2 regions of the Streptosporangium sp. NPDC006013 genome follow, and region 1 is predicted to be linked to the other one. Evidence: riboswitches for the same ligand, from Rfam matches in the RefSeq annotation. Region 1 holds a riboswitch; the other holds the start of a gene.
The links. Region 1 has a riboswitch for cobalamin ahead of cobN (cobaltochelatase subunit CobN). Riboswitches for the same ligand answer to the same signal wherever they lie in the genome.
Positions count from the first base shown of each region.

Region 1 (4,240 bases):
CGGTGTCGGAGCGGTACCGCTCCAGCAGGGAGTCGGCCATGGCCTGCCCGGTCTCCCACGCCAGCCTGCTGGGCACCGCCCGGGGATCGACGGAGTAGAAGTTCCGCCCGGTCGGCAGCACGTTGATCAGCCCGCGCAGCGGCGACCCGCTCGGTCCGGCGGGGACGTAACCGCCGTCGAGCGCGTGCAGCACCGCGCCGATCTCGTCCGTGGTCCTGGCGAGCCGGGGTACGATCTCCCCGGCCGCGAACCCGAGCACCTTCTCCACGGCGGCCAGGACTCCGGAGTCGCGGTCACTTTCGCCGGTGAGGACGGACGCGGTGACGGGGGAGACGGCGAACGGGTCCCAGCCGTGCTCCTCCATGCCCTCGACGAGGGCGCGGGCCAGCGACTCGGCCTCGTCCACGTTCACCCTCGCGGCGCCGCCGTCCTCGGCCAGGCCGAGGGCCTCACGCAGGCCGGGGAGTGCCTCCTGGCCGGCCCAGATCTGGCGGGCGCGGAGCATGGCCAGCACGAGGTCGACGCGGGCCTTCCCCTCGGGGGCGCTGCCGAGCACGTGCAGGCCGTCGCGGATCTGGACGTCCTTGACCTCGCAGAGCCATCCGTCGACGTGCAGCAGGAAGTCGTCGAACCCGCTGTCCTGCGGCCGGTCGTCGACGCCCAGGTCGTGGTCGAGCCTGGCGGCCTGGATCAGCGTCCAGATCTGCGCCCGGATGGCGGGCAGCTTGGCCGGGTCCATGGCCGCGATCGAGGCGTGCTCGTCCAGCAGTTGCTCCAGCCGGGCGATGTCGCCGTAGGTCTCCGCGCGGGCCATCGGCGGCACCAGATGATCGACCAGTACGGCGTGCGCCCGCCGCTTGGCCTGCGTGCCCTCACCGGGGTCGTTCACCAGGAACGGGTAGACCAGCGGCAGGTCGCCGAGCGCCGCGTCGGGGCCGCAGGAGGCCGACATCCCCGCCGACTTGCCGGGCAGCCACTCCAGGTTGCCGTGCTTGCCGACGTGCACGATCGCGTGCGCGCCGAAGTCGTCGGCCAGCCACCGGTAGGCGGCCAGATAGTGGTGGCTCGGCGGCAGGTCGGGGTCGTGGTAGATGGCGACCGGGTTCTCCCCGAAGCCGCGCGGCGGCTGGACCATCACCACGAGGTTGCCCGCGCGCAGCGCGGCCAGCACGATCTCGCCGTCGGGATCGCGGCTCCGGTCGACGAACAACTCGCCCGGCGGCGGCCCCCAGTGCGCCTCGATGCCGTGCCGCAGGTCCTCGGGCAGCGTCTCGAACCACGCCCGGTAGCGCGCGGCCGGGATCCGCACCGGGTTCGCGGCCAGTTGCTCCTCGGTGAGCCAGTTCCGGTCCTGGCCGCCCGCCGCGATCAGCGCGTGGATCAGCGCGTCGCCGTCCCGCTCCGCCACGCCGGGGAAACCGTCTCCGAGGTCGTACCCGGCCTCCGTCATGGCCGTGAGCAGCCTGACCACGCTGGCGGGGGTGTCCAGGCCGACCGCGTTGCCGATCCTGGAGTGCTTGGTCGGGTACGCCGACAGCATCACCGCGATCCGCCGTTCCGGTGCCCGGACGTGCCGGAGCAGGCCGTGCCGTACCGCGATGCCGGCCACCCGCGAGGCCCGCTCGGGATCGGCCACGTACACGGTCAGGCCCTCGTCGTCGACCTCCTTGAAGGAGAACGGCACGGTGATGATCCGCCCGTCGAACTCGGGGATCGCCACCTGGGAGGCCGCGTCGAGCGGGGACAGGCCGTCGTCGTTCTCCCGCCAGGCGTCCCTTCCCGTGGTCAGGCAGAGGCCCTGCAGGATCGGCACGTCCAGCTCGGCGAGCGCGCCGACGTCCCACGCGGAGTCGTCCCCGCCCGCCGAGGCGGTCGCCGGGCGGGTGCCCCCGGCGGCGAGCACGGTGACCACCAGGGCGTCCGCGGCCCGGAGCGTGTCGAACAGGTCGGGCTCGGCGCTGCGCAGGGAACCGCAGTAGACGGGCAGGGCCTGGCCGCCCGCCTCCTCGATGGCCAGGCAGAGCGTCTCGACGAAGGCGGTGTTGCCCGCGACGTGGTGCGCGCGGTAGTAGAGCACGCCGATGACGGGGCCCTCGGTGCGTCGCGCGACACGTTCGAGGGGGCCCCAGCTCGGGGTGGGCGCGGGCGGTGCGAAGCCGTACCCGGTGAGCAGCACCGTGTCGGAGAGGAAGGCGTGCAGCTGGGCCAGGTTCGCCGGACCGCCGTGCGCGAGGTAGGCGTGCGCCTCGGCGCAGACCCCGCCGGGCACCGTGGACAGCTCCATCAGCTCGGCGTCGGGGGCCTGCTCACCACCGAGGATCACGACGGGCCGCCGGTCGGCGAGCAGCGCGTCCAGCCCGTCCTGCCATGCCCTGCGTCCGCCGAGCAGTCGCACGACCACGAGGTCCGTGCCCTCGGTCAGCGCGGGCAGGTCCTCGGCGGACAGCCTCGCCGGGTTGCCGAGCCGGTAGTTCGCGCCGCTCGTCCGCGCGCTGAGCAGGTCGGTGTCGGAGGTCGACAGCAGCAGGACGGCAGGCGGCGCGGGTGGCACGGCCGATCGCGGGGTGGGCGGCACGGAACGCATGCAGAAGTCCTCCCTCGGGGTCCTCGCCCCGGGTCGTCGTCATCGCGACGGCAGGAGTCTCCTGGCTCCCGGATCAACGCTCACCCCGGCCTTCCCGTCCGTTGCCGGACCGTGGCCTTCGGTGGGGTTCGCTCCCCGGTTACAGTGGCGGGACCGCGCCGGTTTCACACCGGCTTCCTCCCTGCGCCGTCGCCTAGGTCACACTATGCCAGGCGGACATCCGTAAAGAAATGGGAGCTACCATCCACTGCGTGTCAATAACCGACCCTCCCGGAAGAACCCGGGCCGACGCGTGTCCCGGAGCGCTCCAGGTGCACGCCGCGGCCGATGGCGGCCTGGCGCGGATCCGGGTTCCCGGCGGGGCGCTCACGGCGCGTCAGCTCCGCGTGGTCGCCGCCGCCGCCCGGGAGCTCGGATCCGGCGTGATCGAGCTGACCTCCCGGGCGAACCTCCAGGTACGCGGCCTCCCGCCGCAGGACGGCGAGCCCCTTCCCACCGTGCATCCGGCACGCGACGACACGCGCGTTCCGGACGACGGCCGGCGGCTTTCCCCGGCATCCGACTTCGCCGTGCGGCTGGCCGCCGCCGGGCTGCTACCGTCGGCCACGCATGAGCGGGTACGCAACATCGTGGCCTCACCCCTGGCCGGGCGGGCACCCGCGAGCCTGCTCGACATCCGTCCGCTCGTGTCCGAGCTGGACGGGGAACTCCGCGCCCGGCCCGTGCTCGCCGACCTGCCCGGCCGGTTCCTCTTCGCGCTCGACGACGGCTCGGGCGACATGGTGGCTCTTGGCGCGGACGTCACGCTGCTGCCGGTCGATCCGGTGGACGCCTCGGCGGACGTCTCCGAGGTGGCGCTGCTGCTCGCCGGTGCCGACCTGGGGCTGCGTGCACCCGTCTCCTCCGCCGTCACCGGCATGCTCGCGGTCGCCGAGGCGTTCCTGGCCGAGCGCGCCGAGCAGGGGTCGGGCGCGTGGCGGCTCACCGAGCTGACCGACGGCCCAGTACGGGTCTCGGCCCGCGGGCTCGGGGCGGAGCCGGCTCTCCGGCTGTCCGCCCCCGCCGTACGACGGGCGCGAACGGTGGACAGCGGCACAATCGGGGTCGCCGCGCAGCGTGACGGCAGGTCGGCCCTCACCGTTCTCGCCGCGCTCGGACGGCTCACGGCGGCCCAGCTGGAGGCGCTCGCCCAGGCGGCCGAGCACGGCGGGGGAGAGGTCCGGGTGACGCCGTGGCGGACGATCGTCGTCCCCGACCTGCCGCCGCCGGAGGCCGACGGCCTGCGGGCGGCGCTCACGGACGCGGGCCTGGTCGGCGACCCGGCGTCGCCGTGGCTGGGCCTGACCGCCTGCGCCGGCCGGCCCGGATGCGCCAAGGCCCTCGCCGACGTCCACGCCGACATCCATGCGGGTGTGCGCGCGAACGGCGGCACCGGTTCCGAGTCCGGTGCGGACGGTCCTGACGACGTCCACCCCTCGCGGGGCCGCACCCGTGCGCTCCCCGTGCACTGGTCGGGCTGCGAGCGGCGGTGCGGACGCCCGCGCGGCCGGGTCGTGGACGTGGTCGCGACCGGAGACGGATATCGCGTCGAGGCGGACGGCGTGAGCCGTACGTTCGCCGACGCCGAGCAGACGAGCGCCGCGGTGGCGGCGACCA
Region 1 covers NZ_JBEXUE010000062.1:4,061-8,300, reverse strand. Annotated here, with positions in the region: gene cobN (cobaltochelatase subunit CobN) at 1-2,584, opposite strand, end outside; cobalamin riboswitch at 2,616-2,820, opposite strand; gene ABZ260_RS12625 (precorrin-3B synthase) at 2,836-4,240, shown strand, end outside.

Region 2 (4,240 bases), on a different contig from region 1:
TCTCCTGGGAGAAGGGCCCCGACCTGGTGTGCAGGGCCAGATGGTTGGACACCGTCAGGCTGGCCGACGCTCCTTGGCGGAGGCTTGGCGTCCTTCGCGCCGCCGTCTTGGCTCACAGCTTCCGAGGGCGACCGAGCGGCCGAGGCCTCGCTCGCTCATGCCGGGCGCCAAGCTCCCACCAAGTGGGATCGGTCCAGTGCAGCCGGGCCCGAGTGGAATCCGGTGGGATACCCGGATGCCCGCCGTCGACGATCAGGCTCTCGGCGGAGACCCGCCGGTTCTCGCCGGGATGAGCGGTCCCGGAGCGGGCGGCCGTGCCGAATGCGAATCGGTCAGAGTCTTGATCATCGGCGTGGTTCTCTTTGCCTTTTATGAGGAAATATCCCCGCCGTACCGTTTACACCTTCTGGGGGAGCAAATGCTCATTGTCCGTTATCTCATCACCGTCGTTCTCGCCGCCTCGGCGGTGGCGCTCGCCGCGCCGGTCGCGTACGCCGATCCTGAACCCCCGCCGCCCTGGTCCCCCTTGTCGGAGGACTACGAGCCCTCGGGCACACTGACGGTCAGGAACGGTGACCGTACGGAGACCTGGACCTGGGAGCCCGGTCACCAGAGCTACTGGAGCACCGAGAACAGCTCCAGTTCGCTGCATCGGGACGGGTAGGCCCCGGGACTCCGGAGCGCGCGGGGCTGTGCTCGCCCATGATTTGTCGGCAAAGATCCATTATCTTGTGGATTTCCCATACCCTTTGCGAAGACAAGGAAGGGTGAGGGCATGACCAAGCAAGAGGCTGTTCCAGCGGGTATCGACCCGAACACCCCAAGTGTCGCTCGAATGTACGACTACTACCTCGGAGGCAAGGACAACTTCGCCTCCGACCGGGCGGCCGCGGAACAGTTCATGCGGGTGGTGCCCGGTATCCGCGAGATGACCCGGGCGAACCGGGCGTTCCTCTCGCGAGTCGTCGAGCTGCTCGTGCGCCAGGGCGTGCGGCAGTTCCTCGACATCGGGTCGGGACTGCCGACGCAGGACAACGTGCACCAGGTCGCCCATCGCATCGCGCCCGACACCCGGGTGGTCTATGTCGACAACGACCCCATCGTCCTGGTGCACGGCCGTGCGCTCCTGGAGGAGAACCACCTCACCTCTGTCATCCAGGGCGACATGCGGGAACCCGAGAAGCTCCTGACGGACCCGCAGATCGAGAGCGCCATCGACTTCACCCAGCCCGTCGCGGTGCTGCTGATCTCGATGCTGCACTTCATTCCCGACGACGCCCTGGTCGCCCACATCATCACCACGATCCGCGAACGGCTGGCCCCGGGGAGCCATCTGATCGTCACGCACGCCTTCGAGGCCAACGTCAGCGCCGAGGTGCACGAGGCCGGGCAGCAGGTCTACCGCTCGACCAGCGCGGGGGCGCTCACCTCGCGCGGCCCGGAACAGCTGGCCGAGCTGCTGAGTGGAATGGAACTGCTGGAGCCGGGGATCGTCCCGGTCGAGGCGTGGCGCTCCGAGTACAACGAGTACGGAGAGAAGACCACCGTCGACTTCACCAAGCCGGGCATCCTCGGCGTCGTCGGACGTAGCTGACCGCCTCCAGGTGAACCGGACTGGGAGAGCGCGAAGTGAAGAGCGTCAGCCAGGGCGGTGGGTTTGTGGCCGGCGGGCCGGCAGCAGGACGCAGTCACCGCACATGCCGCCGCCGGGCAGGCGGTAGTACAGGCAGCAGCTGCGACGGACGAAGAAGGGACGGCCGGGTACGGGCTCGGTCAGTTCGCCGGTGCCGCGCAGGAGATCCCGGTCCAGCAGTTCGCGGCCCAGCCGCACGGCCTTCGCGCTGAGGTCGGGCCGTCGGTGGATGAAGGCGCCGACGCTTCCGGCCAGTGCGGAGGCCGCATTGCCCCACAACAGCCCCGGCGCGATCTTCACGATCCGCCGGACCGCCTCCGCGAGCGGCTCCAGCATCTCGGCCATGATGCCGCGGTAGACCGGTTCGGCGATCCGCGCGGGGTCGCGGATGCCCCAGCCGGACAGCCGGGTGGCTCGCAGCGGCAGCGGGTCGGGGGCCGGCCGCCAGTACAGGTGCTCGGGGGCCAGGTCGATGAGCAGGTCGTGCGCGACCACGGCGCCGATGGACGGTGACCACAGGCGGGCGGCCAGGCCCTGGAACAGGATCGAGGCGGCCACCCGGTGCTCGGTGGTGTCCAGTCGTCCGGCCATGTCGTGGATTCTCGCCTCCAGGACGCCCGGATCCGTCCACAGATCGGTGAACGGCCGCCATCCGGCCTCGGCCTCGCCTGTCTCGATCCCGAAGTAGCCGCCGATGGCGCGGACGTCGGCGACCGCGCCGGCGACCACGGCCGGGGCGGCGGGCAGCAGTCCGGGTGGAGCACCGGCACGTGAGTCGCACGGCATGGCAATCGCCTTCCTCTCTTGGGGAGTTCCGCCCCAATTTCGCTGAGGAGGCGACGGCGTGAGTCTCCTGGCTCTCGGGTCCAAGCTCGCCCGGCCTTCCCACCCGTACCCGGGCAGTGGCGATATCGGGGTCCGCTCGCCGATCACAGTGGCGGGACCGCGCCGGGTTCACACCGGCTTCCTCGTTCCGCCGTCACCTTCGCTGTCATGGTCGCACGGCTCGCATGATTCGCGGTGGGAGGGCTTGCCCAAGGAAGTCACCGCTTCCGGCGACGCGCTTTTCACCGCGTACCGGCGATGTCTTGCCCAACTCGCGATCATGCTGTGATCAGCGGTCCCGCGCCCCGAGGGCGAAACAAGTCCAATGATCCACAACCGGGTCGCAAGTCCTCATCGCTACCGTGATCGCCGATCACATCTTGTTGACGGCAAGGAGAAATCAGGGTGGCAGCGGTGGATTCCGTGCTTCGGACCGCTCGGCGGCGGATGAACACGTACCTGCGCGAGGGGTCTGACACGTTGGACCTGTCGGGTCTCGGCCTGCTCCGGGTGCCCGAGGAGGTGGCCGAGCTTCCCGGTCTACGGGTGCTGCGCCTGAGATCCAACTGGTTGACCGAGCTTCCCCGGTTCCTGACCGACCTGCCCGCGCTGACCGAGCTCGACCTCGGGGGCAACCGTGAGCTGACCGCCCTGCCCGAATGGATCGGCGAGCTGACCGGACTGATCTACCTCAATGTCTCGGTGACCGGACTGCGCCGCCTCCCCGACTCGATGCGCGAGCTCACCGGTCTCACCGAACTCGGCCTGAGCAACCTCCATGACCTGGAGGAGGTGCCCGAGTGGATCGGCGACCTCACCCGGCTCGCCAGGCTCCGCATGTGGTATGCCGAGCCGGCCTGTTTCCCGGCGTCGATGGCCCGTCTCACCGCCCTCACCTGGTTGGACCTGGCATACAGCCGGCCCGCCGATCTCTCTCCGTGGCTGGGCGAGCTGACCGCTCTGGAGCATCTCGGTATGGGATGCGCCTCACTGACCGGCCTGCCGGAGTCGATCGGGAACCTCACCGCCCTCACCTCTCTCAGCCTGTGGAACACCGGGCTGACCGAGCTGCCGGAGTCGATCGGCAAACTCACCGCCCTCAGGTCCCTCGGCCTGGGCAAGAACAAGCTGACCGCCCTTCCCGAGTCGATGCGGGCTCTCACCTCCCTGACCAAGCTCGATCTGCAGGGAAACCGGCTGACCGAGCTGCCGGAGTGGCTGGGTGAGCTGACCGCGCTCACCGAACTGCGCCTGGACCGCAACGACCCCAGGCCCCAGGTTCCGGCCTCGCTGCGAGCACTCGCGCGAACCCGTCCGGAATGGCGCCGCTTCCTGGCCAGCCGCACCCGCTGAGCCTCTCCGAATCAGGTGCGGTGGCAGCGGCAGAGACAGCGCGTTGAGTGAGCCCGGCGCAGAGAGGGGGCACAGCAGCCCGCTCTCCTCGCGCCGGCGGGGATTTCCGCCGTCGGAAGGTCAGGAAAGGCGGCCGACGTAGGCGAGGGCCTGCTTCAGGAGGGTGCCCTGACCGCCGAGCATCTCCTGTTGCACCAGCGGTGACGAGGCCTCCTCGGGAGTGAACCAGACAAGGTCGAGGGCGTCCTGCCGGGGGCGGCAGTCACCCGCGACCGGGACGACGTAGGCGAGGGAGACCGCGTGCTGCCGGGGGTCGTGGTAGGGCGTGACGCCCTGCGTCGGGAAGTACTCGGCGATGGTGAACGGCTGCGGAGAGGCGGGGATGTTGGGCAGTGCCGTCGGGCCGAGGTCCTTCTCCAGATGGCGGAT
Region 2 covers NZ_JBEXUE010000034.1:194-4,433, forward strand. Annotated here, with positions in the region: gene ABZ260_RS08060 (hypothetical protein) at 419-664, shown strand; gene ABZ260_RS08065 (SAM-dependent methyltransferase) at 776-1,594, shown strand; gene ABZ260_RS08070 ((2Fe-2S)-binding protein) at 1,640-2,419, opposite strand; cobalamin riboswitch at 2,480-2,606, opposite strand; gene ABZ260_RS08075 (leucine-rich repeat domain-containing protein) at 2,873-3,811, shown strand; gene ABZ260_RS08080 (NUDIX hydrolase family protein) at 3,932-4,240, opposite strand, start outside.
Region 2: linked by a shared signal. The riboswitch ahead of ABZ260_RS08070 ((2Fe-2S)-binding protein) and the one ahead of cobN (cobaltochelatase subunit CobN) in region 1 are both predicted to bind cobalamin.